DNA from 2 places in the Pectobacterium wasabiae CFBP 3304 genome. Region 2 is predicted to be linked to the other one. Evidence: predicted binding sites of a transcription regulator. Region 2 holds the regulator's gene; the other holds the start of a gene.
What was found. The regulator ArgR, encoded in region 2, controls arginine synthesis, uptake and breakdown. The targets are predictions, from matches to a motif close to ANTGAATAAAAATACANT.
Positions count from the first base shown of each region.

Region 1: a site for ArgR is predicted at 3,278-3,295, ahead of argC (N-acetyl-gamma-glutamyl-phosphate reductase). Genes of this name have one in related genera too.

Region 1 covers NZ_CP015750.1:2,024,084-2,029,645, reverse strand. Annotated here, with positions in the region: gene argH (argininosuccinate lyase) at 1-1,261, opposite strand, end outside; gene argB (acetylglutamate kinase) at 1,324-2,097, opposite strand; gene argC (N-acetyl-gamma-glutamyl-phosphate reductase) at 2,135-3,139, opposite strand; gene argE (acetylornithine deacetylase) at 3,342-4,493, shown strand; gene A7983_RS09145 (GntR family transcriptional regulator) at 4,548-5,261, shown strand; gene A7983_RS09140 (starvation-sensing protein RspA) at 5,265-5,562, opposite strand, start outside.
Region 2 covers NZ_CP015750.1:2,517,618-2,523,179, forward strand. Annotated here, with positions in the region: gene tsaD (tRNA (adenosine(37)-N6)-threonylcarbamoyltransferase complex transferase subunit TsaD) at 204-1,217, shown strand; gene argR (transcriptional regulator ArgR) at 1,287-1,757, opposite strand; gene mdh (malate dehydrogenase) at 2,227-3,165, shown strand; gene A7983_RS11440 (helix-turn-helix domain-containing protein) at 3,231-3,494, opposite strand; gene A7983_RS11445 (DNA-binding protein) at 3,683-4,069, shown strand; gene A7983_RS11450 (DNA-binding protein) at 4,318-4,692, shown strand; gene ispB (octaprenyl diphosphate synthase) at 4,772-5,562, opposite strand, start outside.

The sequences.
Region 1 (5,562 bases), 490 kb from region 2:
CATCATCGCCAATCACGGCGCTGAATTTTTGCAGGTCTGCCAGCGGCAGTGCTTCCAACGCTTTGCCCTGACGAATGGCTTCAACTACCGCTTCACCCACGATATGGTGCGCTTCACGGAACGGAACGCCTTTCGCGACCAGATAGTCAGCCAGCTCTGTCGAGTTGGCGTAGCCTTGCTCAGCCGCCTCTTTGCAGCGCGGACGTTTAACCTGAATGCCTTCCAGCACCAGACCCGCCATCATCAGGCAACCGTGCCAGGTATCCAGCGCGTCAAACAGCCCTTCTTTGTCTTCCTGCATGTCTTTGTTATACGCCAGCGGCAGGCCTTTGAGCGTCATCATCATGCCGGTCAATGCCCCCTGTACGCGGCCACATTTACCGCGAATCAGCTCCAGCGCATCTGGGTTTTTCTTCTGTGGCATCAGGGAGGAACCCGATGTCACACGGTCAGACAGCTCGACGAACGCCGCTTCACCGCTGTTGAAGAAGATCAGATCTTCGGCAAAACGTGACAGATGGATCATGCCGATCGAGGCGTCGGACAGCAGTTCCAGTACATGATCGCGATCGGAAACCGTATCCAGACTGTTGCGCGTCGCCGAGGCGAATCCCAGCCAGCCTGCCAACTGTTCACGGTCAATCGGATAGGCCGTTCCTGCCAGCGCGCCACAGCCCAGCGGGCTGACATCCAGACGCTTCAGCGTATCTTCCAGACGGCTTTCATCGCGCACCAGCATTTCATGATAAGCCAGACACCAGTGTGCAAACGTCACCGGCTGTGCACGCTGCAAGTGGGTGTAACCCGGCATTACGGCATCTTGATTCGCTTCTGCCGTCGTGACCAGCGCCTGACGCAACTGGCGTACTGACAGCAGCAGCTCTGCAACCTGCGCCTTGCACCACAGCTTCAGGTCGGTTGCGACCTGATCGTTACGGCTACGGCCGGTATGCAGTTTTTTACCCAAATCACCGACTTTCTCAATCAGGCGCAGCTCAACCCAACTGTGAATGTCTTCTGCATCGCTTTGCAGGATGATCTCAGGATCGGCTTGTACCTCAACTAGCAGCGCATTCAGCGCCTGTTCCAGTTGTTGCTGTTCCTGCTCGCTGAGCACATTGACCGTCACCAGCGCTTTCGACCAGCCGATCGAGCCAACGATGTCCTGTTCCGCCAGACGGTAATCAAACCGCAGTGAGTCATTAAATTGTTTAAAACGCTGATCTGCTGCCTGACTAAACCGACCGCCCCACAAAGCCATAACCCTTACTCCCAAAAATTTAATTCATGTTGGTATGGCATCATGCCATACCCAGAAACGACTTACGCCAGAATACGTGTACCAATCGCCACGCCGTTAAACAGCGCAGGCAGTTGCTCCGCATGACGCCAGCTAGCGATATCAACCGGACGACCCAGCGCACGAGCAGCATCCAGCGCGGCATTGACCTTAACAATCATGCCATCGGTGATGATGCCTTGAGCAATCAACTGCTCGGCTTTCTCTGCCGTCATTTCGGCAATACGCTGGCCTTTACCGTCCAGAATGCCGCTCACGTCAGACAGCAGGATTAAATCCGCGCCCAGCGTTTGCGCCAGCGCCGTCGCCGCCTGATCGGCGTTGACGTTCATCAGATCACCCTGCGCCGTAATACCGATGGAGCTGACGACGGGCAGATAGCCCGCGGAGAGCAGCGTATTCAGTAACGCAGGCGATCCCGCTTCCGCTTTACCGACAAAGCCCAGGGACTCATCTAACTGCGTTACCGTCGTACTACCACCGTCGCCCAGGCACAAGCCCACTGCGTTGATATCGTGCTTCTTCGCCCATGACAGCAGGGTTTTGTTGGCAGAACCGGCCAACGCCCCGGTGATGATGTCGATCTGATCGGCTGGCGTGACGCGCAGGCCGTTTTTCTTCACGACAGGCAGCGACAGTTTCTTCATTAGGTCATCCACCAGGCAGCCACCACCGTGCACAATCACCAGCGGGCGCTGATGCTCCTGACGGTAAGCCACCAGCGCGGTGAACAGACGCTCCAGTGCTTCTTCGCTATCCAGTAAAACGCCACCTAACTTGATAATTAACGGATTCATTATGCTTCACGCCTCGAAATGTCGGGACCAGTAGTGATTAAATTAACGATTGGGTTTCAGGGAAACCAAAACGAATGTTCATGCATTGCACAGCCTGTGCCGCCGCGCCTTTCAATAAGTTATCTTCGGTTGCCACGACGATGAGGTGCTCACCGTCAACCGAGAAGCCAATATCGCAGAACGGCAGGCCAACAACGGATTTCAGCGCCGGGACGCCCTTATCATACAAACGAACCAGCGGCTTATCGTGATAAGCATTGTGATAGGCTTCGGCGACATCCTGCTGGGTGATGCCCGGTTGCAGGCGACAGGTGATAGTTTCCAGAATGCCGCGGGCAAAGTTGCCCAAATGTGGCGTGAAGATCACTGGCGTGCCGAGGTGCGTTGAAATTTCAGGCTCATGACGGTGGTTGAAAATACCGTATGGTTGCAGGCTGACTTCACAGAAACTGTTGGTCATCGATGCTTTACGTCCTGCCCCACTCACGCCGCTGACGGCATTAATCACTGGCCACTGGGCCGGATTCAACAGTTGCGCATCCAGCAGTGGTTTCAGCGCCAACTGTGCAGCCGTTGGATAACAACCCGGCACGGCAATCAGTTGTGCCTGTTTTACGCTTTCAGCGCGCCATTCGGCCAGCCCGTAAACCGCTTTTGCCAGCCAGTCAGTGTGCTGATGTTCAAAGCCATAATAGCGGCGATAAAATTCGGCATCCTGTACGCGGAACGCGCCGGATAAATCAAAAACAGTACAGCCTGCCGCCAGAAAAACCGGGGCCAGATCGTGGCTGACTTTATGGTCGGTCGCCAGAAAAACGACATCCACGCCTTTCGCCGCTTCTTCAACATCGGTCAGCGGTTTTACCGGTACATCGATGATGCCTTTGAGCTGCGGATGTAAATCAGAAATCAATTTTCCTGCATCGACACTTTGCGCAGAAACCATCAAAGCGGTTATGTTCATCTGTGGGTGACGGTTCAGGTAGAGCGCAAGCTCAGCGCCGGTATAACCACTTGCACCAACAATCAGCGTATTCAGCATGGGATCCGTATACCTTCTTATTTATCTATGGAACAGGTAACAGGGTTCACCAGCGTCGATACGCTGTTCACCCGAGAAACTCAGTGAAAGTGACGAATCGTCATCGCCGCACCTTTGGGTTTCCTTTCGCCGAGCAATATTGTATTTTTATTCAAAATAAATGCATGAATATTGATACTATCCTAACCAGAGGCTGTCAACAGTGAAGATGAATTTACCCCCTTTTATTGAGCTATATCGGGCATTGATCGCCACACCGTCCATCAGTGCCACCGACAGCGCGCTCGATCAAAGTAATCATACCTTAATCAACCTGCTGGCAGGCTGGTTCGGCGATCTCGGCTTCCACGTAGAAGTCCAACCGGTCCCCGGCACCCTCAATAAATTTAATATGCTGGCGCGGATTGGTGAAGGAAAAGGTGGCCTGTTGTTGACAGGGCACACCGACACCGTCCCGTTCGACGATGGCCGCTGGACGCGCGACCCATTCACACTGACCGAGCACGACAACAAGCTGTACGGTTTAGGTACAGCGGATATGAAAGGCTTCTTTGCCTTTATTCTGGATGCCTTGCGCGATATCGATCCCACCAAGCTCACGAAGCCGCTCTATGTGCTGGCAACCGCCGATGAAGAGACGACCATGGCAGGCGCAAAGTATTTCTCCGAATCCACGCAGATTCGCCCAGACTGCGCCATCATCGGCGAACCGACCTCGCTGCAACCGGTGCGGGCGCACAAAGGCCACATGTCCAACGCGATCCGTATTCAGGGACAGTCCGGCCACTCCAGCGATCCTTCGCGCGGCGTGAACGCCATTGAGCTGATGCACGAGGCGATTTCTCACTTGCTGGTGTTGCGTAACACGCTACAGGAACGCTATCACAATCCAATTTTCCACATTCCTTATCCCACGATGAACCTTGGTCATATTCACGGTGGCGATGCCGCCAACCGTATCTGTGGCTGCTGTGAACTGCATATGGATATTCGTCCGCTGCCGGGTATTACGCTTAACGATCTCGATGGACTGCTGTCTGAAGCGCTTGAGCCTGTTAGCCAGCGCTGGCCGGGTCGGTTGACCGTCAGCGAACTGCATCCGCCGATCCCTGGCTATGAGTGTCCGCCCGATCACCGTCTGATATCAGTCGTGGAGAATCTGTTGGGAACGAAAACGGAGATTGTGAACTACTGCACCGAAGCACCGTTTATTCAGACGCTATGTCCGACACTGGTCCTGGGGCCGGGCTCGATCGAGCAGGCGCACCAGCCGGATGAATATATTGATACCGCGTTTATCAAACCGACACGGGAACTGATTTCGCAGGTTATTCATCACTTCTGCCACCACTGATCCGACGCAAACGGCCCTGTCAGTCACGCTGGTAGGGCTATTTTGAGACAGCACATGAAAAAGAAAGATTTCATTGCGCAGGATTTACTGAGCAAAATCTATCAGCACACCGATCCGCTGCCAGAAAAGTTACCGCCGGAGCGCCAGTTAGCGGAAGAATACGGCGTGTCGCGCTTCACTATTCGTCAGGCGCTGGAAAAGCTTGCCAGTATCGGCGCGATCCATATGGTGCAAGGATCGGGTAACTTTATTAATCAGGGCGTGCGCAGTAACCCGCTGGTTTATAACTCGATTACCGAAAAGAAATTTACTCAGATTTCATCTCGCCTGCTTAGCCTACATAAACGGCTACCGAACCGAGAGGAGCAGCAGGTATTTGCTATCGGCGAAAATTCGTTCATCTGGGAATTCAGTCGGTTACGTTATGTCGATAACCGCAAAGTACAGATCGAGATCTCGAAAATGCCTGCCGCAGACTTCCCGGAGATGAGTCAGAAGATTATTGAAGGTTCTATTCAGCAGTATGTGCTCAGCAAGGGCTATGCGATTTCACACTATCTGACACATTATCAGGCGGTTAACATCACCAAAGCACAGGCTGAGCTACTGGGTTGCAAGAAAGGTACGGCAGCGATGCATATCCTTAATCGCGGTATTTTACAGGGTGGTCGCGTGTACGAATCGAGCGACATCATCGACATTAACTACGCCTGTACCTACGTCATCCCCTTCAACCGCGATAACCTGACCTTCCGCCAGTCACCGTAAGACTCAAGGCGTATGCATCGTGCCATCCGGCAGGCGGCTTTGCGTCCACTCGTGCGGACGATAGACGACGGGGAACTGCCGTGCCGCGTCCAGATCGATCCCAACGCCGATACCGGGGCGTTCAATCGGATACAGATAACCATTCTCTGGTTCCACCGCCTGCGGGAAAACCTTGCGGGTGTTTTCCGGGTAAGCGACAAACTCCTGAATCGCGGCGTTATGCAGGTGGATATTGAGGTGAATATTGACCGCCGCGCCGATAGGCGTCATATCCGGTGGGCAATGCCACGCCAGCCGAACG
Region 2 (5,562 bases):
GTTTGCCGCTGGCCTTGTGCCAGCCTTTTCAAAATGGTGCGGAATTCTACTGCAAACGTGACGCCTTTGTAAAGCATTGCGGTGATCATAAAACGCGCAACCGAGGCCAGCACAGAAATCAGGCCGCTTATGGTAGACTATCCACAGTTTGAAGCAAGCTGCATTTACCGCGTGCTTGTATCGTCATCAAGGTAGGAACAGTAATGCGTGTATTGGGTATCGAAACATCCTGTGATGAAACTGGCGTGGCCATTTATGACACAGTAACCGGTTTGCTCGCTAATCAATTATACAGCCAGGTCAAATTGCATGCTGACTACGGTGGCGTAGTGCCTGAGCTTGCCTCACGTGACCACGTGCGTAAAACGGTGCCGTTGATTCAGGCTGCGCTGTGTGAAGCTGGGTTACAGGCAGGTGACATCGATGGTGTGGCTTATACCGCTGGGCCTGGTTTAGTTGGCGCGTTATTGGTGGGCGCGACTGTCGGTCGTGCTTTGGCGTTTGCCTGGGGGGTGCCAGCGATACCTGTGCACCACATGGAAGGGCATTTGTTGGCACCAATGCTGGAAGATAATCCGCCAGCGTTTCCCTTCGTTGCGCTGCTGGTTTCTGGTGGCCACACGCAGCTCATCAGCGTGACGGGCATTGGTGAATACCGTTTGCTGGGTGAGTCGGTTGACGATGCGGCGGGTGAAGCATTTGATAAAACCGCCAAGTTACTGGGTTTGGATTATCCAGGTGGCCCAATGTTGTCGAAAATGGCGCAGGCAGGTGATCCTCATCGCTTTACATTTCCACGCCCGATGACCGATCGGCCGGGGCTGGATTTCAGTTTCTCTGGGCTAAAAACGTTTGCTGCTAATACGATTCGTAGTAATGGCAATGACGATCAAACGCGCGCCGACATTGCACGTTCATTTGAAGACGCTGTCGTGGATACGCTGGCTATCAAGTGTCGTCGTGCGCTGGATGAAACAGGTTTTAAACGACTGGTCATGGCAGGGGGCGTGAGCGCCAACCGGACGTTGCGCCAGCGTTTAGGTGAGGTGATGGCAAAACGCGGTGGTGAAGTATTTTATGCGCGCCCCGAATTCTGCACGGATAACGGCGCGATGATTGCCTACGCGGGCAGCGTTCGTCTGGTTCATGGTGCGAGCCAGACGCTTGGTGTATCTGTTCGACCACGCTGGCCATTGGCTGAATTGCCCGCAGTGTAAGCATTCGAGTGATCATCGCTACGTGTAGCAGATTCTACACGTAGCAAAAAGCGGCAGCGGACGAGCTAATTACAACTCTTGTTCGAATAACACCAAAATTGCTTCGTAAAGCTGTTTGACACTGAAGCCTCTTGCTGGCGTGGTGAAGATGGTGTCATCACCCGCGATGGTGCCCAGAATGCCTTCAGATTTTCCTAGTGAGTCTAGCAGGCGGGCTATGAGCTGCGCGGCACCTGGGCTGGTATGAATTACGATAACAGCGTCATTGTGGTCTACGTCCAACACCAGATTCTTTAGCGGGCTGGACGTGGTCGGGACACCGAGTTCGGCAGGGAGACAATACACCATCTCCATTTTGGCATTGCGTGTGCGCACTGCACCAAATTTCGTTAGCATGCGTGACACTTTGGATTGGTTGATGTTTTCAAACCCTTCGTCTTGCAATGCTTGAACAATTTCACTTTGGGAACTGAACTTCTCTTCCTTTAACAGCGCTTTGAACGCTTTAACGAGGTCTTCTTGTTTTGTCGAATTTCGCATTCTGCACCGGATTAATTGTTATGGTTAATCTTCTTATTATGCAGTTGTGTGAATTTTTATGCAATTAAATTGCGTATAATTCCAGTCTATTTCCCCAGATATGCGCTAGCTGCTGTTTTCAAAAAAATTCAGTCTCTCGGCAGTCCGAAAAATGCGCCCTGCGTCACATAAAAGTAAATCAAATGTTATCAGAATGATGTTGTTTGGACGTCGTTGATCGGTGTAATGTAGCGCACTGGTTAAACGCACGTGAATTAACACCACGTTATAGCTCAATAGCTTATTAACTTTACTTACCTTTCGAACGAATGGCTGTTTTTGATTTATTATTAGAGACATAGCGTATTTTTATCTCTCATGTTATTTGCAGAAAGATAAGTAAACTGATTTTACCTTTATTTTTTATATTCTGTTTATAACCAAATGAATTCACGGCACTTTTTTATTTTACGATAATAAGGAGTTTAGGATGAAAGTTGCAGTTCTCGGAGCAGCAGGTGGTATCGGTCAGGCACTCGCACTCCTCCTCAAAACCCAGCTTCCTTCAGGTTCAGAACTATCCCTTTACGATATTGCTCCGGTAACGCCGGGTGTTGCTGTCGATCTGAGCCATATTCCTACCGCAGTGAAGATCAAAGGCTATAGCGGTGAAGATGCTAAACCAGCGCTTGCTGGTGCGGATATCGTACTGATTTCTGCCGGTGTGGCACGTAAACCTGGTATGGATCGTTCCGATCTGTTCAACGTCAACGCAGGTATTGTGCGTAACCTGGTTGAGCAAATTGCGGTGACCTGCCCGAAAGCCTGCATCGGTATCATCACTAACCCAGTGAACACGACCGTCGCTATCGCAGCCGAAGTGCTGAAAAAAGCCGGCGTATACGACAAAAACAAACTGTTTGGCGTAACCACGTTGGATATCATCCGTTCCAACACGTTTGTTGCTGAGTTAAAAGGCAAACAGCCGCAGGATATTAACGTGCCGGTTATCGGTGGACACTCAGGTGTGACGATTCTGCCTCTGCTGTCTCAGGTTCCTGGCATCAGCTTCAGCGAGCAGGAAGTGGCTGATCTGACCAAGCGTATTCAAAATGCAGGTACTGAGGTTGTTGAAGCCAAAGCAGGTGGCGGATCGGCAACGCTGTCTATGGGACAGGCTGCTGCGCGTTTTGGTTTGTCTCTGGTCCGCGCACTGCAAGGCGAAAGCGGTGTGGTGGAATGTGCTTACGTTGAAAGCGATGGTAAACATGCCCGCTTCTTCGCTCAGCCGATTCTGTTAGGTAAAGATGGCGTCGCTGAACGTAAAGACATTGGCGCATTAAGTGCGTTTGAGCAAAATGCACTTAACAGTATGCTGGATACGCTTAAGCAGGATATTGAGTTAGGCGAGACCTTCATCAAGAACTAATCATTGCGATTGTTAATAATACGCAGAATAAAAAGCCGGAGATCGACATCTCCGGCTTTTCTTTTTTAATCGGGGCGGATGAGTTTTTTTCTGTCGATAAGCTCATTGGTTTCTGGATTGTAATATCGGCTGGGCCAAATCTCTGATGGGTGAATACTCAGCGCATCGGCGATAAGCCATTCCCCCTTGGGCCAAGGTCGTGAGAGCGCGTTAGCTAACGTAGATGAGCTTAATCCGGCTGCTCGCGATACTGCCGCCAGCGTTGTATTTTTCTTGCGCAGTGCAGCAATGATATCAGCGGGATGCCAGTCTTGTTTCCTTAAAATCATAATCCTTCCCTTATTTGCTATAAGACGACTGTAGATTAGTGGTATAAATAACGGATGTTAGTTATATGCCGAGCTAACATGACATTATTATTTGGAAATAATATAGCATTAATTTTCCTTAAAATTCTCAATATATTTCCAAAATAAACGCGTTTTTGTTAGGGATGGCACTATCAGGATGAAAGGCAATGAAAAAAGAGTGGTTTGCTACCAGCGAATTGGTTGGAGTCGGCGGCCTTCCGAAATCAAGACAAGGATTGAATAAGCGCGCCCGTGAGGATGGATGGGAGAAACGCCGCCGCAAAGGCGTCCAGGGACGGGGAGTGGAGTATTCAATTCACAGCTTGCCGGAGACGGTAAAACAATCCCTATTACTCGACATCGAGCCTTCCGCCTACTCGGCGAGACAGCCTGCGGCATTAGCCGTATGGATGCAGATCTATCAGCAACTATCTGAAAAAGAAAGAGATGAGCTAATCGCTTATATTCTACGGGTCGGGGTGTCTACTACGCTGAGCCAGTTGGGTATTACTCCTTCAGGTGGGGACGTTGCCTCATCAATGGAGATTGGCTGATTTGCCACTGATACGTGCTCTGGTCGTTAATCTTAGCGATAGAGAGGAACCTGTATTGTCTTTTGCTTTGTAGCCGTGTTCTGGCTGCGATGTTTGGGCATCGCGCTGGATTTAATCATTTCTTCTATTACTTAGATGTGTCGGTAACGCGTAAAAGTTAGCGGTTTAGGTAATTATAGTCTACTATATGGAAACTTTTGGGCGAGTTGACGTAATGCCTGTTCAAAACAAACAAGGGAGTGACGAATATGGACAAAGAATGGTTTGCAACAAGTGAGCTGGTTGGCGTAGGTGGGTTGCCTAAGTCACCGCAGGGACTGAACAAACGGGCGCGAGACGACGGTTGGGAAAAGCGCAGGCGTAAAGGCGTTCAAGGGCGTGGCGTCGAATACTCTATTCGTAGTTTGCCGAATGAAGTCAGGAATTCTTTGCTAGTGAAAGAGAATCCGCCAGCAGAGTATTATCGCATTGATAACGAACCGACCCTGTTGTCATCATGGGTGCATATTTTCCATCAGCTATCCGTTGATGAGCGTGCCCAACTGATTAATTTCATCTTGCGTGAAGGAACAATAGCGATGTTGTCTCGGTTGGATGATGTCACCATCGATCAGACTGCCTAGTCTGTCGAACGAGTAGCGCTGCAAGGCAGCGCTACTTAGGTTGAATAAACGTGCTTGCCAGATAAAATCGTACACCACGTTAGAAATCGCGCTGTACGGCTAAGTGGGCGAGGCCTTCAAGTGCCATACGGTACGGCGTTTCCGGTAAAAGTTGTAGTGCGCTGATCGCCTTATCCGCCTCTTCTTCGGCGCGTTGGCGCGTATAATCAAGCGAACCGCATTGCTGCATCGCGGCAAGAACCGGTTCCAGCAGGTGACGTCCATTTCCTTCTTCAATCGCATTGCGAATCAGCGTGCTCTGTTCCGCATTGCCATGACGCATGGCGTGCAGCAATGGTAGCGTTGGTTTACCTTCATTAAGGTCATCGCCCGTGTTTTTGCCCAGCGTTTTACCGTCTGCGCTGTAGTCCAGCAGATCGTCAATTAACTGGAATGCGGTGCCTAGGTAGCGACCATAGTCCTGAAGCGCTTTTTCTTGCTCTGGCGTCGCACCGGCAAGGATAGAGGATGACTGCGCTGCCGCTTCAAATAAACGCGCCGTTTTGCTGTAAATGACGCGCATATAGCTTTCTTCCGTGATATCAGGGTCGTTGCAATTCATTAACTGCAAGACTTCACCTTCAGCAATCACGTTTACCGCTTCTGACATCAGAGCCAGCACGCGTAATGATTCAAGGCTGGTCATCATCTGGAAGGCACGGGTATAGATGAAATCTCCAACCAGCACGCTCGCCGCGTTGCCAAAGGCCGCATTCGCTGTCGCTTTACCTCGGCGCATGTCGGATTCGTCTACCACATCATCATGCAGCAGCGTTGCTGTATGGATAAATTCGATCAGGGCGGCGACAGTGACATGCTTATCCCCGTCAT